DNA from 3 places in the Aerococcus sp. 150760013-2 genome. Region 2 is predicted to be linked to each of the others. Evidence: predicted binding sites of a transcription regulator. Region 2 holds the regulator's gene; each other region holds the start of a gene.
What was found. The regulator LexA, encoded in region 2, represses DNA repair genes until DNA is damaged. The targets are predictions, from matches to a motif close to CNAACANNTGTTNG.
Positions count from the first base shown of each region.

Region 1: ACUW85_RS04955 (replication-associated recombination protein A) is a predicted target of LexA. The motif match lies at 5,422-5,435, and genes of this name have one in related genera.
Region 3: uvrA (excinuclease ABC subunit UvrA) is a predicted target of LexA. The motif match lies at 6,943-6,956, and genes of this name have one in related genera.

Region 1 is NZ_JBSEYI010000007.1:51,471-62,598, forward strand. It holds gene recD2 (SF1B family DNA helicase RecD2) at 1-33, opposite strand, end outside; gene mnmA (tRNA 2-thiouridine(34) synthase MnmA) at 219-1,310, opposite strand; gene ACUW85_RS04940 (hypothetical protein) at 1,510-1,854, opposite strand; gene ACUW85_RS04945 (cysteine desulfurase family protein) at 1,881-3,011, opposite strand; gene gshAB (bifunctional glutamate--cysteine ligase GshA/glutathione synthetase GshB) at 3,011-5,305, opposite strand; gene ACUW85_RS04955 (replication-associated recombination protein A) at 5,496-6,767, shown strand; RNA gene ssrS (6S RNA) at 6,864-7,051, shown strand; gene ACUW85_RS04965 (fructose-6-phosphate aldolase) at 7,156-7,824, opposite strand; gene ACUW85_RS04970 (HAD family hydrolase) at 7,841-8,491, opposite strand; gene ACUW85_RS04975 (PTS glucitol/sorbitol transporter subunit IIA) at 8,504-8,860, opposite strand; gene srlE (PTS glucitol/sorbitol transporter subunit IIB) at 8,875-9,888, opposite strand; gene srlA (PTS glucitol/sorbitol transporter subunit IIC) at 9,904-10,455, opposite strand; gene ACUW85_RS04990 (transcriptional regulator GutM) at 10,458-10,940, opposite strand; gene ACUW85_RS04995 (BglG family transcription antiterminator) at 10,946-11,128, opposite strand, start outside.
Region 2 is NZ_JBSEYI010000001.1:45,731-56,858, reverse strand. It holds gene ACUW85_RS00275 (ABC transporter ATP-binding protein) at 1-585, opposite strand, end outside; gene ACUW85_RS00270 (ABC transporter permease) at 585-1,475, opposite strand; gene trpX (tryptophan ABC transporter substrate-binding protein) at 1,488-2,555, opposite strand; gene ACUW85_RS00260 (NFACT RNA binding domain-containing protein) at 2,987-4,651, shown strand; gene ACUW85_RS00255 (diacylglycerol/lipid kinase family protein) at 4,771-5,694, opposite strand; gene lexA (transcriptional repressor LexA) at 5,894-6,505, shown strand; gene ACUW85_RS00245 (adenine phosphoribosyltransferase) at 7,124-7,636, opposite strand; gene recJ (single-stranded-DNA-specific exonuclease RecJ) at 7,636-9,981, opposite strand; gene ACUW85_RS00235 (SDR family NAD(P)-dependent oxidoreductase) at 10,014-10,811, opposite strand; gene rnz (ribonuclease Z) at 10,839-11,128, opposite strand, start outside.
Region 3 is NZ_JBSEYI010000014.1:15,299-26,426, reverse strand. It holds gene ACUW85_RS08175 (AAA family ATPase) at 1-2,710, opposite strand, end outside; gene ACUW85_RS08170 (exonuclease SbcCD subunit D) at 2,710-3,864, opposite strand; gene uvrA (excinuclease ABC subunit UvrA) at 3,969-6,788, opposite strand; gene pstB (phosphate ABC transporter ATP-binding protein PstB) at 7,120-7,887, opposite strand; gene pstA (phosphate ABC transporter permease PstA) at 7,920-8,735, opposite strand; gene pstC (phosphate ABC transporter permease subunit PstC) at 8,735-9,610, opposite strand; gene ACUW85_RS08145 (substrate-binding domain-containing protein) at 9,823-10,725, opposite strand; gene pnpS (two-component system histidine kinase PnpS) at 10,928-11,128, opposite strand, start outside.

The DNA.
Region 1 (11,128 bases), on a different contig from region 2:
TTCACTTGTTGGTTGATTCTGATTTTGTCGCATGTTGGCTGCTCCTTCCTCGTCTTAGTAATCTTACATATTATAGCATATTCAAGTAGTTCAGAATGGATAGTTTTATAGGTATCTAAGTCATTTTGCCTATAGAAATATAATAAAAAAAAGACGTGACCATGACATCACGCCTCTTCTATGTTAGTTTGAATTGTTTGAATAGTTGATTGAAGTGTTTAAACGTATTGCAATTCTGCTACTTCTGAATTTTTGAAAGCAGCATCAATTGTACCGCCACCTAGACATTCTGGACCGTCGTAGAATACAACTGCTTGTCCAGGGGTGATTGCACGTACTGGTTCTGCAAAAGTGATTTTCGCAGTCCCATCTTCATTGATATCAACATGGACTTGTGTATCTTTTTGACGGTAACGGAATTTCGCTGTGCAATCAAAAGAAGTTGCAGTAAATTCGTCATCGACAAATGATAGGTCACTCGCCATTAAGTAGTCTGCATATAATTTATCGTTGTGGAAGCCTTGGCCAACGTATAAAACGTTTTTAGCTTGGTCTTTCCCTACAACGAACCATGGTTGATCAGATTCGCCACCGCCACCGATGCCTAACCCTTTACGTTGGCCGATTGTATAGTACATCAAGCCCATGTGGTCACCCATTACAGTCCCATCTTCAGCAATCATTTTACCAGGTTGTGCTGGTAAAAAGTTACCTAGGAATTCTTTAAAGTTCTTTTCACCAATAAAGCAAATACCAGTTGAGTCTTTTTTCTTAGCAGTTGCTAAGCCTGCTTCTTCAGCAATTCGACGTACTTCTGGTTTTTCTAAATGGCCTAATGGGAACATGACACGTTGTAATTGATCTTGTGATAATTGGTTAAGGAAGTATGTTTGATCCTTGTTATTATCCAAACCACGTAACATGTGCACTTTGCCTTTAGAGTCGCGTTCAACTTGCGCGTAGTGGCCAGTTGCAACATAGTCAGCCCCAAGTTCTAATGCATAGTCTAGGAAAGCTTTAAATTTAATTTCCTTATTACACATTACGTCTGGGTTGGGCGTCCGGTCACGTTTGTATTCATCTAGGAAATAAGTGAATACCTTGTCCCAATATTCCTTTTCAAAGTTAATCGAGTAATAAGGAATACCGATTTGCGCGGCTACTGCGGCAACGTCTTTGTAATCTTCAGTTGCTGTACAGAAACCATTTTCGTCTGTGTCATCCCAGTTCTTCATGAAGATACCGATGACATCATACCCTTGTTGTTTCAGTAATAAGGCTGTTACGCTGGAATCAACGCCACCACTCATACCGACTACCACGCGGGTATTTTTATTTGGATTATTTTCTACCACAACATCACCATCTTTCTGCCATAATTTTACGATTGAAGGTCGTATATTAGGTTGTTAGTAGAGATTATAAAATCACAAGTACAAATTATACAGGCTGTAGCAAAAAAAGCAAGCAATACGCTTACTTTTTTCGAGTATATTTATCTACTATAGTCTATACAATTTCTTCAAGGATACCCATAGTGACCATATCCGCTTGTAACCGTTCAACCGCTTCTTGCAGTGGTGCCATCGAATCGTTTTTATAAACATTCACCACTTGCATACCGTTCAAATTAGTCACAGTCATAGAAAAACCATCAAGGCTGCTATTCACTTTCATTTTGAATAAAACTTCGCGGCTATCATTAAATGATGCGGTTACTACGCGTTCGAATTCAAAGTTCCCTTGTTTACCCTCTTGGAATCCGTAGTCTCTAAGGGTATATTTCTTCACTGTATCGGCTAGTTTAAATTTCTTACTAGCCCCTTTCAACTGGACACTTGCTGTCATTGCCATAATCTGTTCCCCTCCACTAAAAATAACTATTTAATTGAAGCAAAAATATCTAAAATTTGATCAATATCTGAAAATTCAGTTGGGTCTCCAAAAGAAAGTCGTAGACTTTCTGCGATTCGCGGCGAATCCGCCCCGTACATAGACACAAGCACGCGTGATGGTTCAAGTGATCCTGCTGTACATGCTGAACCTGCTGATAAGTAAGCATCTCTTAAATCTAGCTTGATTAAAACTTGATCAGATGGGTGACCTGGCCAATAGATATTTAAGACATGGGCCAATTCTGCTTCAGTCGGACCATTGATTTGGAAGTCTAAGCCACGTTCTAGAGCGCCCTCCAAGAAATGTTGACGCAAGGCCTTTAAGTGGTCTTGGTGTTTTTCCATATTGTCATATTGCTTTTCGATTGCTTTAGACATGCCCAAAATTAAAGGTAAGGCTTCTGTTCCTGCCCGATGTTTGTTTTCTTGGTTACCCCCGCGTATATAAGGGGCAAAATCCGCCTTAGCATTCCGGTAATACATAAAGCCTATTCCTTTTGGCCCGTATATTTTATGGGCAGACATAGATAAGGCATCGATGTGCATTCTTTCCACGTCTAAAGGAATATTCAAATATGTTTGGACAGTATCTGTATGGAAGAAAATATCCTTTTCATGTAATACATCGCCAATAGCATGAATGTCTTGCAAGGACCCGACTTCGTTATTGCCGGCCATAATGGAAACTAAAATTGTATCTGGTCGGATGCTGGCTTTAAATTCTTCAAAGTCGATATGCCCTTCTTCATCAAAGTCTAGATAAGTGACGTCAAATCCTTGTCTTTCAAGGTGACGCATAGTTTGGTAGACAGAAGAGTGTTCTGCAGCTGTTGTGATCAAATGCTTGCCTTTGTTTGCAAGTCTGGCAACAGTTTGGTTGATGGCTGAATCATTGGACTCGGTCCCACCAGACGTAATGATAATATCATCCGCATCAGCGTTAAGGGTACGCGCAATTTGTCTGCGGACCTTCTCCACCTTCTGCTTAGATTCACGCCCAATCTTATACAAACTTGAAGCATTACCGAAATCATCATGCATGGCTTTTGTAATGACTTCAATGACTTCTGGGTCAACTGGCGTTGTTGCGGCGTAATCTAAATAAATGCCTTTCATTATTTTCCTCCCGTAAATTTTGTTTTCTCAGGGAATAGGAAGCTTAACAGGTCTTTTGTAATCCGTTTCCCCTCTCCCATTGCTGGGTAAATATGCATCATCATCATTGGGTTAAAGTTGGCTTCAATTAATGCATAGTTATCTGTACTTGCTGGTTGGTGAATGTCTTCAATCATTAGGTCCAATCCGGCAATATTCACCCCTAAAACAGCCGCCATCTTCACAGCAATTTCCTTATAAGAATCATGCATATCGGCTAAGACTTCAATAGAATCTCCACCTGTTGAAATGTTTGAATTCTCTCGTAAAATTACTTGTTGCCCTTCAGGCACCACATCCGTTGGTGTCAAGCCTTGTTGTTTCAAGGTATTCACTTCGATGTCCCCTAATTGGATGATTTCTAGTGGCGAACGGTGGTCCCGTCCTCGTTTAGGGTCTTTATTCTTTTTAGCGACCAATTCTTCAACTGTTGACTGACCGTCTCCAATCACATTAGCCCCAACACGGTTGACAATAGACAGGACTTCCCCTTCTTGCACGTAAAAACGGTATTCAGTGCCAAATGCAAAGTCTTCGATTAAAACTGTATGGTCTTCTTTAAAGGCGATATCTAAAGCTGCCTTAAATTCGTCCGCCGTCGCGCCTTTCTTAAAGATTGAAATCCCAATCCCCATATTGGTTGATTTTGGTTTAATCACAAAAGCTTTGTCTTGGTATAAGGCGGCTACTTTCATTGCTTCACCAAATTGGTTAAATTCTAAACTTTTTGGCACATGAATGCCGTGCTCAGCTAATAAGGCCTTAGTGACTACCTTATTCTCCATAACATAGTGACCAATATAAGGGTCTTTGCTAGTAATGTTAGCATTCTTCACGATTTCCTTGTGGGTCTTATATTTTAGACGGAGCATCTGGTCATCCCGGTCCAAAATATCCATTTGGTAGCCTTCTTGGATGGCATCAAACATTAGAATCTGGGTTGATAATTCCATATCTTCAAAGCCACCTAAAGCATAAGGTTTAGCCCAGGCTGACTCGTAGACCTCTTCCGCGAATTGGCGACCTGCTTCTAAGTAGCCATCAACATCTTTCATAGTCGTCATCATTTGGCTAGCTGGCGTTAATGCTGGGTCTTTCATCCTGTCTACCATCAATTGTGTCGTTTCAATAACCGATTGATCAGCTTCAATCGCCACTAACATGTCTTGCATGTCTTGCAAAATAGATAACCCTTCGTCCATAGCTTGCGTTTTTTGGAAAGTTTCCTCTTCAGCAACCTTAGTCTTCAAGTCAATCCCGTAATGGACATCTGTCATATTGGCATCTTTACAGGACCAGACTAAGTACAAGATGAAGTATTTCATAAAGTCAATGTCAGTTGCTTTAATCCCGTAAGCGGCATCCGGTTGAATATCTAACAGTCTAAATTCTAGGTACTTAATCCCATTATTCAGTAGAGACCGGGCTTTGTTGGCACCACGTAATCGAACATTTGAGTAAAATTCTTTCTCAGCGATTAAACGCCCCTCAGTCACGTTGGCCTCTAATTGCGTCACATAGTCCTCTAGATTGTCATAAGTAAAGGTCACATCATTCTTATTAATATATCCTAGACGTGAGTTTCGAATTGACCGCACTGGGTGTGCAAATTTATCTGATGGCACACGGAAAAAGCTGTCATCCGCAATTGGTGCCGCCCCAAATAAATAAACTAAAATCCACTGGTAACGTAAGAAATTACGAGATAAACGTAGGTAAAAATCAGATTGGAAATCTTTTAGCGATTGGCTATTGCCGTCTACTTTTTTCGCCTCTTCATGGACTAGTTGAATGAAAGCAGGTGAAATCTGCATATTATAGTGAATACCAGAAATCATCTGCAATTTTTTACCGTATACTTCTACTAAATAGTCCCGGTAGTCAACAGCAGCTGGATCTTCTAAATCTGCCACTTCAATCAAGTCATCCGCCGGCAAGGCAGGTGGCATTGAGTATGGCCAGATCCGTTCATTTTCCGTTAATGACTCAATCGCCACTTCATGTATCGCTTGCAACCATTCCATGACATGGTCCGCAGAATAAACTGGTGGTGTCACCAATTCTAATTGAGATTCCGCAAAGTCCCGTTGAATATAAAATGACGACGTTGACCCATCCACTTTTTTAGGGTGCGGGGTTAAGGCCAACTGCCCCTCAGGTGTAATCCGGTGACCCTCTCGTTCAATCCCTACCGATGCCTCTTTGAAGGCGTGGCGAATCTCTGCTTGTTGAATGAATGACTGTAACCAATTCATATGTAATCTAACTCCTCATCTACTCTTCTACCATCCGTATAGCAATGGTTGTTCGACTTATTTTATCATTAATGTGCTTGTCAGACCATTTTTCTGTCTTACTTTTTATTGGAAAACGAACGTATATTCGCTAACCTGCATCACCTATGTTATAATTAAGGGGAGTATAGTCAAGAGAGGAGCCAGTTAAATGCCACAAAACAATCCCTTAGCCTTTCGCATGCGACCGCGGTCAGTCGAAGAAGTTGTCGGCCAACAACATCTGGTTGGAGAAGGCAAAATCATTTTCCGAATGGTAAAAGCCATGCAATTATCATCCATGATCCTATATGGACCGCCGGGCATTGGGAAAACGTCTATTGCCTCAGCCATCGCTGGGTCAACGAAATATGCCTTTAGAAAGTTAAATGCCGCAACAGATAGCAAGAAGGACTTACAAGCGGTCGTTGAGGAAGCTAAATTTTCTGGCGGTATCGTCTTATTGCTAGACGAGATTCACCGACTAGATAAAACAAAACAAGACTTTCTACTACCCCATTTGGAATCAGGCTTGATTACTTTAATTGGGGCCACAACTGAAAATCCCTTTATTAACACTAGTCCAGCCATCCGGTCTCGGGCCCAAATCTTTCAATTAGAACCACTGGATGAAGCAGATATTAAAACTGGTTTAGAACGGGCCTTAACCGATAGTGACCGCGGATTAGGCAGTTTTCCAGTTGACATTGATGACAATGCTATCGATCACTTTGCCCATGCAGCCTTTGGTGACTTGCGGTCGGCCTTAAATGCCCTAGAACTAAGCGTTAAATCAACAGATGAAAATGCGGATGGCCGTATCCATATTACTTTGGATATCGCGGAAGAAAGCATGCAGATGAAATCATTCTCCCACGACGCGGATGGAGACATGCATTATGATGTCATTTCAGCCTTTCAAAAATCTATCCGCGGAAGCGACGTGGACGCTGCCCTCTTATACGCAGCACGCTTAATTGAAGCCGGTGAATTAACTATTTTATGTCGGCGATTATTAGTCATAGCCTACGAAGATATTGGTTTAGCCAACCCACAAGCAACTGAACGAACGGTAGCTGCAGTTCAAGCGGCCAACCAATTAGGCCTACCAGAAGCTCGGATTCCTTTAGCCAATGCCATTATCGATTTAGCCCTATCGCCTAAATCCAATTCGGCCATTCAAGGAATTGATGCCGCCCTTGCTGACGTGCGGGCTGGTAAATCTGGTATCATTCCAAAACACCTAAAAGATGCGCATTATAAAGGCGCTGAAAAATTAGGTCACGGCAATGAATACAAGTTTCCACATGCCTACCCTAACCACTGGGTAGCCCAACAATACCTGCCAGATACCCTAGTTGGTAGACGGTATTACGAAGCAGGAGACACTGGGAATTATGAGCGGGCTTTAGCTGAAAACCGCCGTAAACGTGAAGGTAAATAATCACTTATAAATATTAAATTTATAGTAATTGTCGGCTTTTTCAGGCCCTAAAACTTGAAATTTCCCTCAAAAGATTGTATGATATTTATAAGAAGAATTCCTCTGTAGTGTTCGCGATTTCTTTACATGTGTTGACCGAACAATTAGCTATCTAGGGAACTGCCAAGGTTTATGGATATAACGCCTCATCACGAGGACTGTTGAAGTAGATATGTGGTTCCCACCTGTATATCAATGCGGGTTCAATACAGATAGATCTCATCACGGCACATAACGGAGCTCTTTTATAAAATTAACTTTTTAGAGGATGCGTTTATCGCATCCTTTTTTGTTGTGGAAAAAATCCTCGGAACTAATATTGGAGCATTAGCACCGAGGATTTTACTCTCTAAATTTCAAATTTATTATGTATGTCGTTCCAGTCATTATTAAATTGAGTCACAGCATGATTAATATTAGCATCAGCTAAAAATGCATCAACAACATCCGTGCCAACTGTGACGAATTCTGCACCTGCTAAATTTGCCTTTAGAACTTGATCAACGTTCTTAAAACTGGCTGCCAGAATTTTAGTTTCACTATCAGTTCTTTTGATATTTTCATAAATATTACTAATAGCTTGGTAAGGATCAGTATTTAAATTTGACATCCGATTCACATATGGCGCTAAAAAATCAGCATTTAATTCAGTTGCTAGAATTGCCTGAATTTCATTATAAATGGCAGTAGCCGTTATCTTAACCCCTTGTGCTTTCAAAGTCTTAATCGCTGCGAGTCCGTCCTTATTCGCTGGGATTTTAATATATGTATCTTCCCCGATTAATCTTTGAATTGTCTCAGCATCTTTTAAAATCCCTTCATAATCACTGGCAATTGTTTGAACATGCATAGATTTGTCGGTTCCTATGATTTCTCTAATCTGTTTGATATGCTGCGCAAAATCAATTTTTCCTTCTTTTTTTAATATACTAGGATTAGTAGTAACCCCTTCAACAGGAAGGTATTTAACGTACTCTTGTATTTTTTCAATATTTGCCGAATCAATAATTAATCTCATTTGCTTCTCCTTAAAATCATCTGAACTGATCGATAGGAATTTGTTTAAAACTAGTTACGATTTGATCTGCAGCTGACAGGTCCTGATCAGGATAATCAGGATTGTTGAACCCAATTGTGTACATACCAGCAGCTTTTCCAGCTAACACACCATTTTTCGTGTCTTCAATCACTACACAATCTTCTGGTTTACTGTTTAGTAAGTCTGCTGCAAGTAAGAATACATCCGGTGCTGGTTTAGAATTTTCAACTTCTTCTCCACTTACCAGGTATTTAAAATGATCATTTAAATCTAAACTGGACATCACATGGTTGATATCTTTTTTAGGTGAAGAAGAAGCTACAGCCATTTGAAACCCCGCATCTGATAATTTTTTTATAAAATCTTGTGCCCCTAGAATGGCCTTCACACCATCATTTTGAATCATGAGTTTTCTTTTGTGATTCATCAATTTAATATATTTATCAATACTCAAAGGTAGTCCAAGTTCATCTTTCATAGTTTGCCACATATATTCGTAAGTGGTTCCCATAAATTGATATTGATAAGATATGTCTTTATCAAATCCTGCTTCTTTAAGAATCTCCGTTTTGGAATTTAAATATGTGTATTCGGAGTCTGTAATAACGCCGTCCATATCAAAAAATATATTCTTCAAGCTATACATCCTTTCAGACAATTACACTATTGAGATTTCTGAACCGTTTTCAACATTTGGAATAGGCTTATCTTCCACATATAATGTTCCTGCCAACTCAGGCGATACCGCTCCATCAAACTTAATCGTAATATGGCCCAATTCTTGTAAATTTTTATTCACAACATTACCAACAGCCGTTATTTGGAACTCATGACCTTCGATTACAACATATTGTCCTACTTGAATTTCTTCGGAAAGATTAGCCTTTTCAATTCCATAGCAATAATCTGCTAGGTCCGCTGGCGCATCATCTCCAAATAAAATCATCATTTTCTCTTCTTTAAATATTTCGGCTTCTGGACCAATATTTAAAATTTTAGTTTGATAAATACTCAATTTAATTTTCCTTTCTATTTATATAATCCGAAGCTTGCTAACCAAGCCACTACAACACGGGGAACACCATTAATAAATCTAGAGTATAGTACTGCAGGTACACCTACTTCTACCGTTTCTGAATCTGCTTCAGCTAACCCCAATGCAACTGGAATGAAGTCACAACCATTTTGTGTGTTAATCGCAAATAATGCTGGTAAAGCTAATTGAGGTGGAATATTACCTTTACCGATTTCAACCCCAATTAATGCACCAATTACTTGAGATACTACGGCTCCAGGTCCTAATAAAGGTGATAAAAACGGAACTGAACAGATGAAACCAATAACAATCAAGCCAAATACATTACCAGCTAAAGGTGCCATAAAGTTCGCGATGATTTTACCTACTCCCGAACCTTGAATTAACCCAATAATTAAAGATACGAATGCCATAAATGGAATCACAGTAGTCAACATGGTTTGCACTGCTTCACGAGCAGATTGGTTAATTGTAGCCATAAAGCTACCAACAGCTAAACCTATTTTCCCAATAATACCACTACCGCCTTGTTGGGTCATTTTTTTACTAGTATCATATGTAGGTTTCTTTTCATCTTTATTATGAGGCGATGCAGTTTCCTCTGATACAAGTGGCTGTCCTTCTTCACTTTCTTGATATAATTCAATTTGGCTATTACTTACTTTTGAAACATAAATATCTTCAGTAATATACTGTGCTAAGGGGCCAGCTTTACCAGTTGGAAGGACATTTATTGTTGGTATACCCTTTTTAGGGTAAATACCACAGCGCAAAGTCCCACCACAATCAATAATTGCTAAAGCAATTTCGTCATCTGGAATAGATGTCTTAAATCCATTAACAGCTTCCATACCTGTTAATTCTTCAATTTTATCGACGATAGCAGGTCGTTCTCCACCACCAACTACATAAATGAACTTGTGCTTCTGCTCTGTCGGTGTAATAACAAGTGGTCCACCAAAGCCACCACTGCCTTTTGAAACTTTAATACTTTTGTATGTTGTCATAATGAATTCCTCCCTTTACACTACCGTTTTAGCATCTTTACTCAACTGTATACCTTGAGATTTACATAGTCGCTCAGTAATAAAGTCAGTTGACCATCCACCAATGAAATTCATGACTAACCCAACTAATAAGTAACGTACTGCTAAGTCCATCTCATTTAATCCTAAATCAATTACCCCTTGTGCGATCCCCAACCATACAAATAGTTCTCCCGGATTTATATGAGGGAATACACCATTGCTAGTATGGCAAAATTGCATCTGTGATGCGATATAACTTGGTTTATAAAATTCAGGTAGGAATCGTCCCATAGTCATCGACATTGGATTTCCTAACATGAAAGCTGAAACAAATGGTAATACTAAGTAGCGTGTTACTGGATTTTTAGCGGATACTTCAGCTAGTTTTTCCACTCTCTCTTCACCTAAGAAGTTAACAATTGCATTCATCGCTACCATTAACATTAATACCAGCGGTACAATTGAAGTCATCATGCCAATAAAGGTATCTGCTCCTGATTGAAATAGGTTCATGAAACTTTCTGCAAATTTAACTATATAATTCATTCTTATATCCTCCCGTTCAATTTACTAACTAATTTTGATTTGTAAACATTCATCATATACATCATTCTATCTACTTGACCAGTAGTCTCTGGTTCATGGTATTTACCTGCATCCACTAATACGAATAAATCCCGTGCATTTTCCATTGCAAACTGAGTGAGTTTGTTTTCTTTTTGGACTAAAGGATGATGTTTATCAATAAAATGTAGATTTTGACCGACATACTGGTCTATTTGTTTAAATTTAGATAATACAGTTACTCCCTGCATTAAATAAGCATCAAAAATTTGACCATCATCGTTGATACCAAAGAAAACAATAGTACCTGCTCGAACTTTTCCAGACTTACGTCCTATTGCCACTTTTCCTCTGCTTCTAATATTTTGATATATTTTGTTGAAATTTCGAATTTGTATGTATCCAAATATCGTCTGTAGTACAAACGCACAAAACATTATTAGGCCTACGATCAGTATGTTGTCCATAAAATTTAGTCCTCCATTATTCTTTGCCGTAAATTGTCTTCGGAATCAACATCAGATAATTTCTTAATCAAATTCGAATCACTACTGATCCTGAAAATAAAATCGTAAACATCCAAAAGTAAATTATTAATTTCTTCATCTGCATTATTGGGAATTGCTAAAAGAAAGACAAATTTTGGAATATCATT
Region 2 (11,128 bases):
AGATGAAATTTCTAGAATACGTTTAGATGTCTTTGCGTCTAAAGCTGCTGTATGTTCATCTAATAGTAAAATTTCTGGTTTAGTGATAGTTGCCATCAATAAGGCAATCGCTTGTCTTTGCCCTCCGGATAATAAGCCGATTTCAGCATCCAATCGATTTTCTAAGCCTAAATGCAATTGGCTTAATGCCTCTTGGAATTGTTTGCGGTTGTCCTCTTTAATAGCTAAACCTAGACCTCGTTTTTGACCGCGTTTCAAAGCTAATGATAAGTTTTCTTCAACGGTCATACGTGGTGCTGTCCCCATTGACGGGTTTTGGAATACACGGGAAACAAATTTAGCCCGGTCCTCTTCAGCAAGACGACTAATATCTTTATCGTTTAAAGTGATGGCACCGGAGTCTAACAGGAAGGTGCCGGCAATGGCGTTCAATAGGGTTGATTTCCCTGCCCCGTTACCCCCAACAATGGTAATGAAGTCGCCCTTCTCTACTGTTAATGATAAGTCATCTAGGGCTGCAAAGGCATCCGGTGTTCGTTTGTTAAATACTTTTCTCGCTTGGTTAATTTCTAATAAGGTCGTCATTATTTAGCCACCTTTCTGTATTCACGGTAGTCAGCCACTTTATTTTGAATGGTTGGAACTGCCAGACATAAAGCAACGATAATTGCTGAGAATAGACGGAAGTCATTCGCTTCAAAGTTCATCATTAAGACAATCGTTAATAGTAAACGGTAAATAATTGAACCAACTAGGATTGTGATAAAACGAACCCCTAATTTCACATTGCGGAATAGGACTTCCCCGATAATAATAGAAGCTAAACCGATAACAACAGTACCAACACCCATTTGAATATCAGCATAGCCGTTATCACTAGAGACAATATAACCTGACACAGCAATCAATCCATTGGCTAGCATGTAACCAAGCATAGTCATTTCTGACGTTTCAATCCCTAGTGATTTAGCCATTTGCATGTTATCACCTGTTGCAATCAAAGCTTGCCCCATTTCTGTTTTAAAGAAGTAAGTTAACAGGAAAATAATAGCTGCCACAACGATTAAACCAATCACAATGGTATCTACATTACGTGGCAAGGATGAACCAGCAATCGCGTTTTTTAAAGTCGTCACCGTTGATAATGACATGTTGGCCTTACCCATGATTTTCAAGTTGATTGAGTAAATCCCTGTCATGGTAATAATCCCTGCTAATAACGGATTAATTTTCAAGCGGGTTACTAAAAACCCTGTAATAGCACCTGCAGCCATACCTGCTAAAAATGAAATCAACAATGTCGTAAAAGGATCAATATTAAAGTAAAGCATTTGGGCACCAATGGCACCACCCAATACAAACGACCCTTCAGTTGTCATATCCGGTGCATTTAAAATTCTAAAAGTAATATAGATTCCAAGACCCATTACAGCCCAGATTGTCCCTTGAGAAAAAGCACTAATTATCATGTCCATATGGTCCCCTCCTTATTCGCCAACTAATTCAGCGTATTCGTCACTGTTAACATCAATTGCCGCATCAATCAATTCTTCTGGTAGTTCAAAGCCCAATTCTTCAGCTTTAGGTGTATTGATGTAGGTATCTGTTTTGTCATTATAGATAATTGGATAAGTTGCTGTATCTGCGCCTTCAATGACATCTGCTACTACTGTCGCTGTATCTAAACCGAATTGATATTGGTTGATACCAACTGTCGCTAACCCACCGTCAGCAACCATAGCGTCTACTACTGGAATAACTGGAATGCCGTTTGCATCTGTTACTTGAATTAAGGTATCCATAGCACTAGCAATTGTATTGTCATTTGGTACCCAGATAACATCCACTTGGCCAGCCAATTGTTCAGCAACTGATGCTAGGTCATTTGTTGAAGTAATGGTAGATTCTACTACGTTCAATCCTCTTGATTCAGCTTCAGCCTTGGCTTCACTAACCGTTTTGGTTACATTCGATTCTGAAGAATTGTAAATAATGCCGACATTTTCCATATCTGGTAAAATTTCTTGCATTAAATCAAATTGTTCTGCAACTGGTGCCATATCTGTAACCCCTGTTACATTAGCCCCTGGTTTTTCATCAGAAGCGATAAAACCGTTGTTAGCTGGGTCTGATACCGCAGATAAGATTACCGGACGATCGCCGTTAGCAGCATTGGCTAAAGCTTGAGCAGCTGGCGTTGCGATGCCGACTAAAATATCTGCATTTTCAGCAAGAAAAGCATTCGCAATCATGGCTAAATCAGATTGGTTTCCTTGGCCATTTTGGTAGTCAATTGTGATGTTTTCACCATCTACATAGCCACGCTCAGCCATGCCATCATAGAAACCATCTTTAATTTGGTCTAATGAAGGATGTTGGATAAATTGTAATAAACCGATAGTGATGTCTTCTTCTGTTTCCACTAATTGAGATTTATCCACCTCTTGACCTGTAGCTTCTAGCCCTTCTCGTTTTGCAATAAGGGTTGGCATTGCTAGATATAATGCAAAAAGGGCAAGCACTAATACCGCACCCATACTTGAAATTTTCTTCATGTCTTTCCTCCTAATTTTGACAATAAAAAACGCCCCACTCTAAACTGTAGGACGCTGGGTCCCACATAGTTGATTGATAAATCATTACTATCATGTCTATGTGGGGGTTATTTTGAAAGGCTCAAATTTTGTCTCCACATAAATACAGTCCAGAAAACTGAAGTTGTATCTATGCGCACTCGTGCAGATACAACTAATTCATGTGGCTTTGCCAGTATTTCATTGTTTGCACAGCAGTTAACATTTGAGTGGCTCCCTTCGTCTTTGATATCTCATTAAACAAATATTAACAAATCATGAGAAAAATGACAAGCATAATATCTGGAATATGAGCATTTTTGCCTAGAAAAAATCTTGTCAGCGAAAAATCGCAACTTTTGCTAAAATCGCCAATATCCCTTATAATGAAACGCTAGGAAGGTGGTGCTTACATGTCATTTGACGGTATGTTTACCCATGCACTGATTAAAGAATTAAACACAACATTTGCGGGCGGACGCATTCATAAAATCCAACAGCCATACGATATGGAGTTGGTCTTAACAATTCGCGCAAATCGCAAAAACCACAAATTATTGATTTCAGCCCATCCAAGTTTTGGGCGTATCCAAGTCACAGAACAAGCTTATAATAACCCAGAAACCCCACCAAACTTTACTATGGTATTGCGTAAGTATGTTGAAGGGAACATTATTGATAGCATTGAACAGTACGACAATGATCGGATTATCCTCTTCAATTTAACTAGACGAGATGAATTAGGCGACGCTAGCCAGCAACAATTGATTGTTGAAATTATGGGTCGTCATTCAAATATCTTTTTATTAGATAAGGATAAAAAGATTATCGATGCCATCAAACATGTGCCCATGTACCAAAATACTTTTAGAACGATCCTACCTGGGGCGACTTACCAACTGCCCCCAATCCAAAACCAGGTTAATCCCTTTAAGGTTGGCGAAAACTTTGAATCCGACAAGTCCTTAATGACAGCTAAATTCTTACAGAGTCAACTTATGGGATTAGGTCGTGATTCAGCAATTGAATTGGCAAGCTTAATTGAAAAAGATAGTCGTAAACCTTATCAAGTGATTCAAGACTTCTGTGCGGACTTTGAAAATCCAAATCCAACCTTAGTGGTCCAAGATGATAAGCAACATTTCTTAGTCTTCCCTTACACAACAATTTCAGGGGAAGAAAGTCATTATGACGATTTGAGCGCCCTATTAACGGCTTATTATGCAGAGAAGAGTAAGCATGATTATGTCCGTCAAGTCGGTAATGCCATTATTCAAGTCGTTGAGAAGAATCTGACTCATCAACACAAACGGTTGGCTAATTTAAACCAGGATATGGAGAAATCATCTAAGGCCGACATTTTCCAGTTAAAAGGTGAATTATTGACAACCTTCCTTTACCAAATTGAAAAAGGCCAAACTGAAGTAACTTTAGCCAACTACTACGACAATGATCAACCCATTACGATTAGCTTAGACCCTGCCTTAACACCGTCACAAAATGCGCAGAAATACTACCATAAGTATAATAAACTACGGAATGCCATCAATCATATCGAAAAACAAAAAGTCGTTGCTGAAGCTGAGATCCAGTATTTAGAATCCATCCAAACCCAATTGAACTTCGCCGAACCAAATGAATTGGCGGATATACGGGATGAATTAATTGACCAGGGTTATCTTAAAAAACAAAAACAAGATAAGAAAAAACGGTCAAATAATGGCTCAGCTAAACCGCGTGAATATAAAACAGTGGAAGGTAACCGGATTTTAGTTGGTCGAAACAACAAACAAAACGACCAATTAACCATGCGCCAGGCCAATAAAAACCACTTTTGGTTCCATACCAAGGATATTCCTGGTTCACATGTTATTTTAGAAACCGATGAACCTAGTGAAGCTGAAATCATCCAAGCAGCTGAATTAGCCGCAGCCTTTTCAAAATATAGCCAATCCAATAATGTGCCCGTTGATTACACGCAAGTAAAACACGTGAAAAAACCAAACGGAAGTAAACCTGGATTCGTGAATTACTTTGAACAAAAAACGATCTTTGTCACACCAACAAAAATCGTTTAAGTGTCGATATTAAAAACTCATCACTGAATATACAAAAAGACCGATTGGCAGATTGCTCCCCCTAGCTCGCTCGCAAGGGTAGTCATCAAACCAGTCGGTCTTTTTACTACATATATTTTCTAAATAATCCGTTTATAAGCGTGTTTCTTCACCTGACAGGTAAATATTGGTAATTGATAAATTTCCCCATCACAGTTCAGGACCATCGGGCTGCCATCCTTACTGGCATAAACTACTTCATCACATATTACATTATCTAGCTCTGCCAAATCTTCGTGCTTTCCAGCGAAAAACTTGTATAAGACAGCCAATATTTTATGCTTAGGCATAGTTTGTACATAAACCAATTCTAGAAGGCCGTCATTCACTTGACCATCAGGGTTGATCTGAAAACCTCCACCATACATAACCCCATTGCACAATGCGGCAAGAATATATGGCCCATCCATCAGCATCAACTCTGCCCCTTCTTTTCTGGCTGTTAGGCGAATATCGAATGCCGTACCTGCTTGTAAGGCCTTTGGAATTGAAGCCATGTAGGCGTATTTTTGCAAGAATTTATGCTTTTCTTTAAAGTCATTGGCTTGAAAAACAACATTCGCATCGGCGCCAACACTCAAAATATTCATAGCATATAAGTCTAATTCAGGAATATAAATGGCATCCGTTTCGCTCGTTTTACCCTTAAAAATATGGTCAATCTGGTCTTTAACCGAACGGTTGCCATATAAGCCCGTATATAAGTCATTCCCAGTACCTAAGGGCAAGATAGCAAAAGTAAGCGCAGTATTTATCATCAAATTCCCGATTGAATGGACAGTTCCATCGCCACCACAGGCAACAACTACCCCATCTCGATATTTTTCTGAAAAACGGTCAATCAAAAATTGGCTAGACGCCTTTGATGTCGAATACACTAAAAAGATATCGTCTTTATTCAATCCTGCTTTTGAAGCCCGGTCTAATACCAATGCATTTATATCGGCCTTCTTCTTTTTCCCAGCAGCTTGGTTAAAAATAAATAAGAAACCCTTATTTCCCATGTTTGACACCTCTTTTATCTTATTACGTGTATGATTATGCCCTCTATTATACCAAACACTAGGCTATCAGAGGAATATTGGTCAGTATTTTCACATTCATCGAATGTACGTTTGTATTGACCGAACGTATGTGCTATACTGATTATAAATAAAACGTGAATAGTTAGAACTCATAACCCACAAAAAAGGAGTACAGCTAATGAAAGAACGTCATCTACAAATTCTAAAATGTATCTATTCAAACATTCAAAGTCAAGGGTTCCCCCCAACAGTAAGGGAAATCTGTGAAGCCGTGAACCTATCTTCAACTTCTACAGTCCATGGCCACCTTTCTCAATTAGAAAAGCAAGGTTATCTACTTCGGAATGCGACTAAACCGCGTGCTATGGAAATCACAGAAAAAGGCTTGGAATTACTAGGTGTATCTAGTCAAGGTATCCCAATGATTGGTACGGTAACTGCCGGTCAACCAATTACTGCCGTTGAAGATATTGAAGATTATTTCCCTATTCCGCCTACTTTGAAAAACCAATCAGAATCCCTATTTATGCTGAAAATCCGTGGTGATTCAATGATTGAAGCAGGTATTTTAGACGGAGACTTCGTTATCGTTCGTCAAGAATTGTCTGCCCAAAATGGTGATATTGTAATCGCCATGACAGACGAAGGTGAAGCTACTTGTAAACGATTCTTTAAAGAGGATGGGTATATTCGCCTACAACCAGAAAACCATAGCTTAGAGCCTATTATTTTACCAGACGTACAAATTTTAGGACGCGTAATCAGTTTATTTAGAGAACATACTTATTAATTCCTTATACCATGGTGGCATCCATTATCCGATGATCATCATGGTTTTTTTTCACTCAAATTAACCATGTCGATGCCTATACGACAATCACCTATTTACATTTTTGAAATATCCACTAAATTAATCGCAAGAGATATTCCATATTGCAGGCGTAAAGTATATGAAGCAATATATCGTCGATGCATTTGTAGAACAATTACTTGAAGCTAATCCTGCTTCTGTATTTTAGAAAAGTGGTTACCAGAAAACTTGATAATTAACATCACAAAGGAAAATATCCTGTCAGAAACAGCCTTCGCGGTTAAAGAAGCTGGCAACTACCATTTACGTTGGTTTACCCTCGACGGTAAATTGACCTTCGTGGACCTGCGACAGCTTTCGTCATCATGAACTATATCGATTCAAGTATCTTTTGATACACTTAGTGGTCAATTAACAGTAACTTGTGATGGTGATCAATATGTCATGGCCTTCCCGTCTTATGAGCTGTACCTGAATTGAATATTACCGCCTAATAATGATTGCTCGACCAATATGCTATTATTTATGCAAAAAAACATGACCAAATTTCGCCCTATAGGGATTTGGTCATGTTTTCTGTTATTTTACTACTTCATACTAGTAGTGCATCAATGAGAATACGTCAGTACCAGCGATTTTTTCTCTGGCTTTGAATTCATCTAATTCTACTAAGAAGGCTGCACCGACAACTTCGCCACCTAATTTTTCAATTAATGATACACAAGCTTCGATGGTACCACCAGTTGCCAATAAGTCATCTGCAATTAAGACTTTATCGCCTGGTTTAATCGCATCTTTATGGATTTGTAGGGTTGATTGACCGTACTCCAAACCGTAATCGATTGACTCGATTTCACGAGGCAATTTACCTTTTTTACGTGCGGGAACGAAGCCAATATTTAATGCATAAGCAACTGGACAACCAACGATAAATCCGCGGGCTTCTGGTCCAACAACCACATCTACATCTTTCTCACGTGCAAATTCCACGATTTCATTAATTGCTTCGTGGAAGGCTGGACCATTCCCCATCAAAGGCGTGATATCTCTAAATAAAATATCTTTCTCTGGGAAGTCCTGTACGTCTGCAACATATTGTTTAAAATCCATTATTTTCCTCCTGAATAGAAATAATCTTTAATCATCGTAACATCATTATACCGTAAGAGTCGTTCATTATTGATTTGGGTTTCCCAATCGGCCATGGTTTGAGTAGCCAATAAGTCTACCTTTTCATTTACCGGTAAGGTCACTAAATCAGTATTATGCCATTTAACCAATTCCGCTTCTTCTAAGACTTTCACCATTAAATCAAGTTTCACTTTAGAAATTTTGAAGAAGTCTGCCAATGCCTGTTCCTTACCCGCCAGTGGAACTGTTCCGTGGCCTTGTAAGTATTTATATAATTGGCCGAATTCTTGCCGGGTTGGCTTTCCAACCATGTAGGCATTGACCGCAGAATAAGCATAGATATAAATATTATCAATTGCCGCCTGGTTTATCAGGTTTTTAATTGCTGATAAGTCCTTTGGAATATCAAAAATAACTAAGCTATTCTTACTAGCAAATGCTGATCCTTTTTCAAGTATTTGATCAATCTCACTGGTCATGATGGCTTCACTTGTGAAAGGGATTTCGTCTTTATAAGCCTTGAAAAACGGCGCATTTTCAAAGACATAAGTGGCATTTTCAATTGACATGATTTGATCACGCTCACGCATATTTCGCAAGTCAAAAATACTTTTACTAGACTGGCGAATATCCTTGATTTGAGCTTGCGGTGATTGGTTTCCGTTCCATGCGTTGATGGACAAGGTAACCACCACATCGATTGGTTCGTTCGCTACTAATTGTTTGGCTAAGGCACCAGATTTAAAAGCAATCATACTTGTTTTGACATCTGCATCTGCTACTGTCAGTTTTAAAGTATTTTTGTCCTTCCCAATCAATTGGATTTGTGATAATTGGACGTCCTTTATTAAAAACAAGGGCTGTTGATTATCGGTACCAAAGGGTTTAATTGGGTCAAGGGCTTTGATATTTTCAAGAGTGATATCTGTAATCCCGATGATCCCATCAATTTTCAGCGGTGTTTGCTGAGTATATACCGCTGAAAATTCAGCCATACGATCTAATAAGGCTGTTTTCCAAGCTTCAAACTGGTCAATAGCTACAGTCATCCCGGCGGCCATTTCATGACCACCAAATTTGTCCGCATAGTCTTTACCGGCTTGTAATACTTGGAAAAGGTCAATCCCTTCTATCGAACGGCCAGAGCCTTTATAGCTGCCATTTTCAGTATTCTTACTTAGTAGAATGGTTGGTCGGTGGTATTTTTCAACCAAACGGCTGGCTACAATTCCAAGGACTCCTTCATGCCAACCTTCTTGGCCCAAGATAATCATTTGCGGTAATTGACTTTCACCGTCAACTAAAGCTTCCGCTTCAGTCACCATCTCATCAACGATGGCTTTACGGGCGTTATTTTCTGAGTCCAGTAACTCAACCAGTTCACCAACTTCTTGGTCATCAAAAGAGGTTAAGAACCGCACACCAGGGTTTGGATCGCCTAAACGACCTAAAGCATTTAATCTTGGTCCCAGAATAAAACCAATCGTTTGCTCATCGATTTGGTCTGGCTGGATGCTTTCTTTTTCAAGGAACATCTGTAAGCCTAACCGCTCGGTATGCTTCATTTGGTCTAAACCAGATGCCACAATAACTCGGTTTTCGTCAGTTAATGATACCAAGTCAGCAACAGTGCCAATAGCGGCAACATCCAGTAAATCACTTGGCGTTTCACCAAGTAAGGCTGTAGCCAATTTCAAGGCGACTCCAGCACCTGCTAAATCACCAAAAGGATATTGGCCTTCTGGGTGGCGTGGATGGACGATGGCATAGGCATCCGGCAAGCTGTCTCCAATTTCATGGTGGTCCGTGATAATCACGTCAACATCTTGGTCTTTGGCGTAAGCTACGGCTTCGTGTCCTGCTACCCCATTATCACAAGTCAGGATTAGTTGGGTCCCTTTCTTGATGTAATAAGCATAGACATCCTTGTTTGGTCCGTACCCATCTTCAAACCGGTTAGGTAAGTAGAAGGATACATTGGCCCCAAGCATTTCTAGGGTTTCATACAAAATAGTCGTTGAAGTGATCCCATCTGCGTCATAATCCCCGTAGATTAAAATCTCTTCATAATCTTCAACCGCTTGTTGTAGTCTTGAAACGGCCTTTTCCATATCTTTTAATAAGAATGGATCATGAAATACGGGTTCTTTAGCGATAAAAGCTTGAATCGCTTCAGGTGTTTGGTAGCCCTTATCATAAATGACCTGTACGACCATCTTTGGTAAGGATAGGTCTTCAGCTAGCTGCTGGATAAAGGCTGCAGCTGTATCATCTGCATTGCCTAAGTATTCAGGTTCTATCCATTCATAAACTGATTGCAACAAAATTTGTCCTCATTTCTAAGTTTCGTAGAAAATTAGTCTCTAAATTGGCCTTTTTCATAGCTCATATGAATCAAGCGATAGGCTAGGCTTGGCGCCAATCTCATTAGACGGTTCATAATGTCGTAGTAAAATGGCACGACTACCTCAAACTTGCCACGTTCAATCGCGGTTGCCATTTTGTCAGCAACAATCTCTGGTGTGGTGGCAAAAGATTGGACATTTTTAAAGTATGACCCATCTTTATCCGCGATATCAAAGAAGGCAGTGTCAACTGGACCAGGCAAGATACAAGTCACTTTAATCTTGGTTGACCATAAATCTTGTCTTAAGCCGTTAGCAAAGGCATGAACGCCCGCTTTACTGGCTGCGTAGACAGCTGATTTAGGCGTTTGAATTAAGCCAGCAACTGACGCAATTAAGGTGATGTTATTGGCTTTCGTATCTTGGTGTAACATCCCAGCAGCAAAGCGTTTTGAAAGAAACATGGTTAATAATAAATTTGTATGGGTCAGTTTTGCGATTTGCGTATAAGCTTGGTCACTAATTGTTGAAAAATCACCGAAGCCTAAACAATGGACAAAATTTTCGATTTGTCCTTTGTCAAAGCAATATTGGGCGAATTTCTCAGCTTCATCACCAGTCACTAAGTCGGCTGTATAAGCTAAAACTTGTCCAGCACCTAATTCTTTGGCCTGTTTCTTTGTTTCGTCCAACCGCTTTTTATTCCGACCGTTGATGATGATATTTCTACCTTCGCTGGCCATTTTATAAGCAAAAGCTTGACCGATTCCAGAAGATGCACCTGTAATGACTGTGTATGTTTGAGACATTTTCATCACTCCTATAAATGTGGCTACTTATCCGAGACTGATTGAATCAAAATCTTTTACAATTTGGCTATTGACAAACACTTTTTTGGCATCTGCCTCCAGTTGTTGTGAGGCTTTTCCTACATATCTAGCTGAGATATGGGTTAGTAATAATTTCTTGACATTGGCTTCCTTAGCCACCTGACCAGCTTGTTTAGCGGTTGAATGGTAGTAATTACGTGCCATTCGTTCCTCGCCAGCAGCAAAGGTCGCTTCATGCACTAAAAAGTCCGCATCTTTAGCAAGAGCTACCGCATTTGGGTTATAACGGGTATCAC
Region 3 (11,128 bases), on a different contig from region 2:
ACAAACCTAAAATATAGCGTTCAAAGGAAATATAGCCAAAAGCCTTCTCTTTCCCATTGGCTACCTTGTTTAAGAGCGATAGTTCCCCGAAATGACGCCCTTTTTCTTGGTAGGATGCGAAACTATCCTTAAATAGGTAAATAGCATGGTCTAATTGGGCTTTGATTGAAATCACCTGATCTTTTCTAGCTTTAAATTCAGCTAATTTAATCCGTTCTTGGGCAATTTCCGCTTGGTAAGTCTCGGCATTTTTATCTAAGCCAGCTGTTTCAATTTCTTTTTGATTTGTTGCTTTGTTTTCATTAAAGGCATAAACCTCATTATCAAAACGTTGAATTTCACTTTCAATAGCTGCCCAATTCTTTTGACTTTGATGGATTTGACAGATGTCTTCCTGACTTTCTTGACGGTCGGCCATCACGTTATCCAAAGCAGTTTGATCAGCTTGTAATTCTACTAGCCCTTGCTTGATTTGATCTTTATATCCTGCAATCTGTGTGGTTAGCTGAGCAACTTCTTGCTGGTGCTTATCTAATTGAGTCTTCAACTCTTGGTCTTTAGTTGTAATTTCCGCTAAGGTCTTGTTTTTTGCCTCGTATTCAGCTGTGACAGCAGCTTTTGAATTGCCAACTAATTGATCTTTTAATTGGTCGATTTCTTTCCGCAATTCTTCAACAGCGCTTTGGTTAGACGCTGTTTGCCCTTTAAGAGTTGACGCCTCGATTTGCATATTATTCAAAGTCGCCTTCGCTTCATCCACTTGCTTAGTCGAGTCATTTAATTGTTTGTCCAAATCTTGCTTGGTCTGGCATAACTTATCTAAATGAGACTTGCTTTGTTGAATGTCTTCAGCTTCCTTATCTAGATGAGCCCGCCATACTTCAAGTTTTTCATGATTACTTGTCGCATCCGTCGCTATGCCTTCAATATCTTGGTTAGCAATTATTCGGTCAAACGTCCCCTGAATGGCAGATAGACGCTCTATTTTACTTGAATAAGATTGGAAAGCTGTTTGCGCAGCCTCCACCCCTGCCTCAACCATTTCTTTTGTCACTGCATCCTCTTGCACAGCAGCTGGTGCTGGATGGTGAATAGATCCACAAACTAAACAAGGTTGACCTTCAACTAATTGACTGGCTAATTCTCCTGCCAGATTTTGGCTATAAGCCAATTCCAAACGATTTCGTCCGTCTACTTTTGCTTGATAGACTCTCTGGTCAGCTTCTACTTGAACAGTAAGGTCTGCAATCTGTTGGTTGGTTTTCACCATGTCCTCATAATTTTTTTCCAACAAATTATATTGATAGATTTTTTGATCAACTAGGACTTGTTGTTGGTTGAGATCCACTACTTGTTCTAACTCTGCTTGCAGTTTTTTCAGAGATGCTTGCCCAGCTTTGACCGCTTTTTCCTGGTCTTGAATCTGACTGGTTAATTTTGTCGCTTGTTCAGCCAAACTTTGGCCGTAAGTTACTTGCTTGTTGAGACTACCTTCTTGTATTAAATAGTTATCCCATTTATTTTCTTGGATAGCCAAGTCTTGCAATTCTGCTCGCAAGCTATCTACTTGTTGAATCTGGTCTTGCCAGTCAGCTTGCTCTGCTTTGACAGTTTGCAAACGACCCTTCGCTTCCTGTAATAAGCCCGTTTTCTCATTCACCAGGTTTTGTAATTGCCCCTGTTTATGCGCTTGTTTTTGAATTTGTTGGATTAACTGGTAAGCGCTTTGTGTTTCACGGTACTGTTGCAAAGACTTTCGTTCACTAGTAATGGTCGCTTCACGTTCTTTGATGGAAGCTTCTTGGTGATGCAATTTATCCTGTTTAGCTAAAAGCTTAATAAAGCCTTCTAGCCGTTGAATAGTAGTCTCAAAACCAGTGATTTGTTGACTTAAATCGGCATTCTTTTTGTCCAAGTCAACTACTTTAGTGCCAGCCCATTCAGAAAGATTTTGATAATCTTCTTGGTCTACCCAATTTTGAACCCGGTCTTTTTCTGTCAAGCTCTTGTCAGCCGTATCGACCTCTTCATCAACATTTTCCGCGATTGCTATCGCTTCATTATCTACAAACGTCACAAATGATTGGCTATGTTGGTCTACCTGTTTCTTCAAGGCGCCCACTTCCTGGTTAGCTTGCTTAAACCGTTCTGCAATGGCTTGTTGGAACCGGTCTAAATAATCAGTATGGAATATGGTCCGTAAAATGGCTTCCTTTTCGCCCGAGCTAGCTTCCAAGAGTTTTTTAAACTCTCCTTGTGGCAACATGACAATTTGTCTAAATTGATCTGCTGACAAACCAAGAACTTCAACTAACTTACTATCCACTTCTTGCGTTTTATTTAGTGAAAAATCTTCCCCTTCTAAGGTTACCTCGGCATTTTGCTCTCGAATTAAGCCCCTTTTAGTCGGCCGTTTTTGCTTGGGAATCCGTTCCACCGTATAGGTTTTCCCGTGAATCATAAAGGTTAACCGTACATAAGCAACACTTTCATCTTCAGCTAACTGCGACTTCAATTCATTAATATCACGCGATGAACCAGAAGTCTTTCCGTATAAGGCGTAAACAATGGCATCAAAAATGGTCGTTTTACCAGCACCAGTGGACCCTGAAATCAAGAATAAGTTCTGATCACCTAAGTCTGTAAAGTCTAGGCTCGTTTTTTCTTTATAAGGGCCAAAAGCCTGCAATTCAAGTTTAATAGGTCTCACTATGCCTTATCCTCCTTTAAGGTTGATTGGAAAATATCACGGACAATTTCCGCTTGGAAGGCTGATAATTCTTGGTCCGTATTATTTTGATAAAACTGAGCAAACTGGTCCCATACAGGTGTTGCTTGCACTTCGTGACGTTTGGATTTCAAGTCTTGTCGCTGTCTATTTTCTAAAGCTACATACTCTAAGCTCATGGCATTTGGGTACCGTTTCTTCAAGCGATTCATGGCTTCATGCTGAGCATAGGCGTCCGTTAGTTCAAAGAAAATATAGTCATCTGATTGCCCTTGTAACAAATCTTCAAATTGACCGCGCATAATCCGCATATCCTTATTAGGCTTTAATTCATGCTTCACAACTTCAATGGTGTCCGCCTTTTTATCCAAGTCGATCTCTAAAAAGGCCTTATGATGATGAACTTCTGACTTAGAAAACTTCAAGGGCGAACCTGAATAGCGAATTCGCGGACTACCTACTTGTTGCGGTCCGTGTAAATGACCAAGCGCCACATAATCAAAACCATCAAAGATGGTATGGGGTACATATTCACTGGTACCAATGGACAAGGGACGTTCTGAATCGGATTTTTCTAAGTCTTCCCCTGCCCCTTCAATGGCCCCAGCAGTTACATAACCATGGTAAAGGATGATATTGACCCGACTAGGATCCCATTTGTCTTTAATTCGCGCTACCTGTACCTTAGTGGCATCCTCAATACTATGGATAGTTTCTTCAGGATATAGACGTTTAATTGTTAGATGATCGCTAAATGGTAATAGATACACATCTGCGTCACCAACTTCAACCTTTCGAATCTCGGTACTAGGGACACCAGCCATGTGTAAGCCTTGTCCTGACAGTAAACCTGCAGCATAACCTACTCGTTCACCTGAATCATGGTTTCCAGCGATAATACAAATGGGACAAGCTAGTTCTTGTGACATTTTCGTTAGCGTTTCATTGACTAACTGAACCGTTTCACCACTAGGTAAAGTCCGGTCATATAAATCGCCTACCATAATCACCAAATCAGGCTTTAAAGCGACAGTTTGTGCTAGCCAGTCGCTTAATATGGTACGTTGGTCTTCTATTAGAGAGTGGTTATTGACCACTTTTCCAATATGCCAATCCGCTGTATGTACAATTTTCACTACTATCCCACTTCCTTCTCATAATCTTTCATTTTAAAGAAAAAACACTATGTTTCAAGATGAATGTAATATTTATCGTCAACATAGTGTTTTTCTATTTTATTCTATTTTTTCAACAATGGTTTTAAGTATTTACCTGTGTATGAGCCTTTCACTTTAGCAACCTCTTCAGGGGTACCAGAAGCTACGATTTTACCACCTTGAGCACCACCTTCCGGGCCAATATCCACGATATAGTCTGCAGTTTTAATCACATCTAAATTGTGCTCAATCACGACAATGGTGTTACCAGCATCTACTAAACGTTGTAAAACACCAATTAATCGCTTGATATCTTCTGTATGTAGACCAGTAGTTGGTTCATCTAAAACATATAAGGTGTTACCAGTTGCTACACGTTGTAACTCAGAGGCCAATTTCATCCGTTGGGCTTCCCCACCTGATAGGGTTGGCGCTGGTTGACCTAATGTGACATAACCAAGACCTACATCCATAATTGCTTGTAATTTACGACGAATTTTTGGCACTGCCGCAAAGAATTCTAAAGCTTCTTCAATACGCATGTCTAAAACTTCTGCAATATTTTTACCTTTATATTTTACCTGTAAGGTTTCTGAATTATAACGGGTTCCATGACACACTTCACAAGGTACATATACATCAGGTAGGAAATGCATTTCAACTTTTAAAATACCATCACCTTTACATGCTTCACAACGGCCACCTTTAACATTAAATGAGAAACGCCCTTTTCCATAACCACGTAGTTTAGCCTCATTGGTTTGTGCAAAAAGATCACGAATATCATCAAACACAGATGTGTATGTTGCCGGGTTAGAGCGTGGCGTACGCCCGATTGGACTTTGGTCAATATCAATAACCTTATCTAATGATTCATAGCCAGAAATTTCATCTACTTTACCATGAGGCATCTTTGCTCTATTTAGTTCACGTATCAGATACTTTTTCATGACCTCATTAACTAATGAGGATTTACCTGATCCAGAAACACCTGAAATCACATTTAGGCGGCCAATTGGAATATCCACATCAACATTTTTCAAGTTGTTTTCACTAGCGCCCTTAATATGAATAGCCCCTCTATCCTCTTTACGTCTTTTTTCTGGCAAATCAATTTTACGGGCACCTTTTAGGTATTGCCCTGTGATAGAGTCTTTATTATTTGCCACTTCATCTGGTGTACCTGCAGCCACAATTTCGCCACCATATTCACCAGCACCAGGTCCCATGTCAATTAGATAATCTGCTTCACGCATGGTTTCTTCATCATGTTCAACGACAATCAAGGTGTTACCTAAATCACGCATACGTTTCAATGATTTAATCAGACGGTCATTGTCTCTTTGGTGTAATCCAATCGAAGGTTCATCCAAGACATACATGATTCCAGAAAGGTTTGATCCAATTTGAGTAGCTAGACGAATACGTTGCGCTTCCCCACCTGATAAAGTACCTGCAGATCGGTCTAAAGTTAGGTAGTTTAAGCCCACTTCTTCTAGGAAGTTTAACCGTGAGGCAATTTCACGCATGATCGGTTGAGCAATCGTCGTATTTTGTTCAGATAAATCTAACCCCTCGAAAAATTCAATGGTATCCACAATCGCTTTATGGGTTACTTCAGCAATATCTTGACCACCAATTTTTACTGACAAGGCTTGACGATTTAAACGTTTACCATGACATACAGGACATTCTAATTCGGTCATATATTGACCCATAGCTTCTCGCATAGCCTTAGATTGACTAGATTGGTAACGACGACGGACATTTGGAATAACCCCTTCAAATACCCGCATTTTATCTTGAACAGATCCGAATTCATTTTGATAATAGAAATGGAATTCTTCTTCGCCAGACCCATATAAAATCAGGTCTTGTTGTTCTTGTGTAAGTTCTTTAAAAGGTACATCCATTGGCACCTCAAAGGCAGTAGCTGCTTGTTCCAACATGGTTGGGTAGAAAGCAGAACCTTTTGAATCCCAAGGTACGATAGCCCCTTCTTTTAATGTTTTATTTTTATCTGGCACAATTAAATTAGGATCAGCTTCAATTTTTGAACCTAAACCAGTACACTCCTCACATGCTCCATAAGGCGCATTAAATGAGAATAGACGGGGTTCTAATTCACCTACTGTAAATCCACAGTGGGGGCATGAATAATGCTCTGAAAAGAGAATTTCGTCACCATCAATCAAATCACAGACTGCATAGCCATCAGCTAATCTAAGAGCCGCTTCTAAAGAGTCAGCTAAACGCCCTCTAATATCTTCTTTAATCACTAAACGGTCTATCACAATATCAATTTGATGTTTTTTATTCTTATCTAATTCAGGTACATCATCGATGTCATAGATTTCGCCATCAATACGCACACGGACATATCCTTGTTTACGGATACCGTCGATGATTTTTTTATGTTGACCTTTTTTACCATAAACAACTGGAGATAGAATTTGCACTTTAGTCCGTTCAGGCAAACTTAAAATCCGGTCTAACATTTGGTCTAAAGATTCACTCGTAATTTCTGTCCCATCATTTGGGCAGATTGGTTGGCCAACCCGAGCATATAATAAACGAAGATAATCGTTCACCTCAGTAATCGTTCCTACTGTTGAACGTGGGTTTCTTGAGGTAGTCTTCTGGTCGATTGAGATAGCTGGACTTAACCCTTCAATAGAATCTACATCTGGTTTCTCTGTATTACCCAAGAATTGACGTGCAAAGGCCGATAAACTTTCTACATAACGTCTTTGTCCTTCTGCATATAAGGTATCGAAGGCTAAAGTACTTTTCCCAGATCCTGATAAACCAGTTACAACGACCATTTGATCGCGGGGAATATCAATATCAATATTTTTTAGATTATGGGAACGAGCGCCCCTTACTTTAATTAAATCTCTCAATCATGCCACTCCTTATTGTTATACCTCATTACTAAACCTCGTTTAAAGTTCAGCAATCAATGATTATACCTTATCACTTATATCTATTCATCTATTATGACATAGTTCGCATTTGTTGCGAATAATTTGTCTCAAATACTCTTCTATTTTAACACAAACGTATGTTCGTTGCATAATATTCACCTTAGTACATCAGCAAAAATATTCTGTTTGTACCGAACCAATCCTCACCGAAAAGCCCCTACCCTCCACTAGCTACCTGATTTGCGCATAAAGAAAAACCACCGACAAATGCCAGTGGCTTGAAAAGGTTATTGGTTTGGAATATGGATTAACCAAAACGTCCAGCAACATAATCTGCTGTTTGTGTATTGGTTGGGTTGTTAAAGATTTGGTCTGTTTCACCAAATTCAATAATGTGAGATCTACCTGGACCAGTTTCTGGGTCTGCGTAGAAGAATCCTGTGTAGTCAGAAACACGCGCAGCCTGTTGCATGTTATGGGTAACAATTGCGATGGTGTAGTCGTCACGTAATTGTTGTACTAACTCTTCAACTTTTAGCGTTGAAATTGGGTCTAATGCTGAAGTTGGCTCATCCATTAATAATACGTCAGGTTTAACTGCTAAGGCACGCGCGATACAAACACGTTGTTGTTGCCCCCCAGAAATAGCCATACCGTTTTTGTTTAAGTCATCTTTTACCTCATCCCAGATTGCAGCACCGCGTAATGAAGTTTCAACAATTTCATCTAATTCATTCTTGTCACGGATACCATGAGTGCGCGGTCCGTAAGCAACATTGTCATAGATTGACATTGGGAATGGGTTTGGTTGTTGGAAAACCATACCAACATTTTTACGTAACGTATTTAAGTTCATGTCACGGTCAAAGATACTTTTACCGTCTAATGTAATTTTACCTTCAATACGACAACCTTCAACAAGGTCATTCATACGATTTAATGTTTTTAAGAAAGTAGATTTACCTGATCCAGAAGGACCAATTAATGCTGTTACTTGTTTTTCATAAATTGGCATGTTAATACCTTCTAAGGCTTTAAAGTTACCATAGTAAAGGTCCATGTTTTCTGCTTGCATTTTAATTTTAAGATTGTTGTTTTCAACCATGATTAATTTTGTCCTCCTTTTGTAAATCGTTGTGATAACCATGTAGATAAGCCGTTGATTACTAATACAACTAATAATAGTATTACACCAGTAGCATTCGCTTGATCACGGTGCAAACCTTCACTTGATAATACATACATATGGAGAGCCAATGTACGACCAGAAGAGAAGATTGAATTAGGTAGTGATGTTGATGTACCTAATGTATACATCAAGGCTGCTGTCTCACCAACGATACGTCCGATAGCAAGGATGATACCTGACAAGATACCTGGCATAGCGATTGGCAATACGATTCTAAAGATAGTACGTAATTTACCCGCACCTAAACCGAAACTTGCTTGACGTAAATTGTCTTTAACTGACATTAAGGCTTCTTCAGTATTACGGATAATCAATGGTAATACCATAATTGCTGAAGTAAGAATACCTGAAATTAATGAATATTGGAATCCTGCTGCAGATACAAAGGCTAGCATACCGAATAAACCAAATACGATAGACGGCACACCTGTTAAGGTATCAGTCGCAATACGGATACCTTCAACCCATTTGTTATTTTTACCAGCATACTCTACTAGGTAGAAACCAGCAAATACACCAAATGGAATAGCAAGAAGTAATGAGCCCCCAATTACGTAGATTGTTGTGATAATTGAAGGCATCATTGAAACGTTATCTGTTGAGTACTTCCATGAGAATAAGTCAGCTGTTAAGTGAGGGACACCTGAAACTAATACGTAACCGATGATCCATACTAAGGCAGCAAATGTAACTGCTGCAAAGAAATATGTAAATCCACGTAGTACTTTAGACATTAGTTATTTACCCCCGTTCTCTTAACATACGCGAAGATACCATTGATAATCAAAATAATAACAAATAACACCGCACCTGTTGCAATTAAGGCGCTTTGGTGGGTACCAGTTGCATAAGCCATCTCTAAGATGATATTAGCAGTCATTGTACGTGCACCTTGGAATAAGCCTCGTGGGAAAATTGCTTGGTTCCCTGCAACCATGATAACTGCCATTGTTTCACCAACAGCTCGACCAATACCTAAGATGATAGAAGAAAAGATCCCTGATCTAGCAGCCGGCATCATGATAACATAAGAAGTTCTATCATGATCAGCTCCTAATCCAACTGACGCATTATAGTAAGTTTTTGGTACAGCACGTAACGAAGACTCAGACATGGTAATAATAGTAGGTAAAATCATAATTGCTAAAACAATACCCGCTGTCATGATACTCATACCATTTGATGCAATTCCTAAAGATCTTGAAAAAGTTCGAATTCCTGGAACCAATACTTGTAAACCGAAATAACCAAATACAATAGAAGGAATACCAGACATTAAGTTCATCGCTGGTTTCAAAACTTTATGTAATTTGGGAGGGCAATAAAATGCCATAAACATCGCAGTAAATACACCTGTTGGTACGCCCAACACGAATGCGATTAAGGTTACGTATAGTGAACCTATTAACATTGGTGCTAACCCAAAAATTTCTTGAGATGGTTGCCATTTGCTACCAAATAAGAATTGACCAAAGCCATAATCAGCCATAAAAGGTAATCCTCTTGCAAATATAAAGTAACAAATTGCTAACAAGGCAAGAATTGAAGTGAAAGCAGCTAACATGAAAACGTACTTCATTACTGTTTCCAACATATTATTTTGTTTCATATGTTCTCCTTATTAAATTCAAATTCACTATAAAAATGTGTCCAAGGGAAATTATAACGTATCTATCCGGTTTTAAAAACCCATAAATTCACAATTGGTTATTCGACCTCTGAATAATTTAATATACCCTCAAAATATAAAAGGAGTTGCTACTATATAGGAGTAGCAACTCTAATAAGATAAACCCTTAGTTGTTACTTAACTAGTCAGAATTATTGAGCAGTGCCTTCCCAGTCAGTAGTTTCGCCAGTAAAAATACTTGCGACTGTAGCTAAGCTTAAGTCAGAAACGCCATTCTCAGGGTTAACGATTACCGCAACACCATCAACAGCAATTGCTTCTGCAGTTACATCAGTTTCATCGTCCGCTAATGCACGAGAAGCCATACCCAAGTCTGCAGTTCCATCAGTAGCAGCCTTAACGCCTGCAGATGAACCATTAGAGGTAATATTAATTTGAACACCTGAGTTTAATTCTTCATAAGCTTCCGCTAATTTTTCCATTACTGGAGAAACTGAAGTAGAACCAACAATGGTGATAGATCCTGATTGAGAGCCGTCACCTGCATAAGCTTCCGCATCAGCTTTAGCTTGTACAAAACCTTCATCTAAGACGATTGCTTGCCCTTCTTCAGAGAAAATGAAATCGTGGAAGTCAGCTACTACACCTTCTAATTCGCCTTGATATACGATGTTAAATGGACGAGAAATGGCGTAATCACCTGATGCAACGTTTTCTTCTGTAGCTTCAACACCATCAACAGAAACAGCAGTGACTGTATCGTTTAATGAACCTAAAGAAATATATCCGATTGCATTTGGATCATCAGCAACAGCAGTAATTACTTGGTCTGTACCATTCATGATGGTAGCTGCAGCAGTAGTGTTATCAATATCATCAGCCATAACACCTGTAGCCTCTACAAAGGCATCACGCGTTCCAGAACCTTCTTCACGAGAAATTACTGAAATAGGACCAGTAATTGCTGCCGCTTCTGTTGTCGAATCAGAACTAGTATCCGTTGAGTCATTACTAGAGTCACTGTTTCCACATGCAGCTAAAGCAGCTGAAGCACCTAACGCTAAAACTAATTTTGAAAGCTTGCTAAAAGTCATTTATACTTTCCACCTTTTCTTTTTCTTAATCCATATAACCATATTCCAAACGATTACAAGGTTATTATATAAGATGATTGTAAATATCTAAGTGGATAAAATGTAAATTACCGCCAGTTATGTAAATATATTGTAAAGTTTGTGTAAATTTCATTGGTAAATTCTCATTTATCTTCCCTCATCGGCTAAATTTACTATTCGTTTATTCTTCTTCAATTTCATCTTCTTCATCTAATTCTAGCGGTTCTATCTTAGGAATATAGACCGTAAAACTTGTTCCCCTTCCAAATACACTATCTACTTCAATCCTACCACCCATATGTTCTAGTATATTACGAACGATGGATAAACCTAGCCCTGTACCACCAGATGCAGTTGACCGGTCTTTACTTACCCGGTAGAA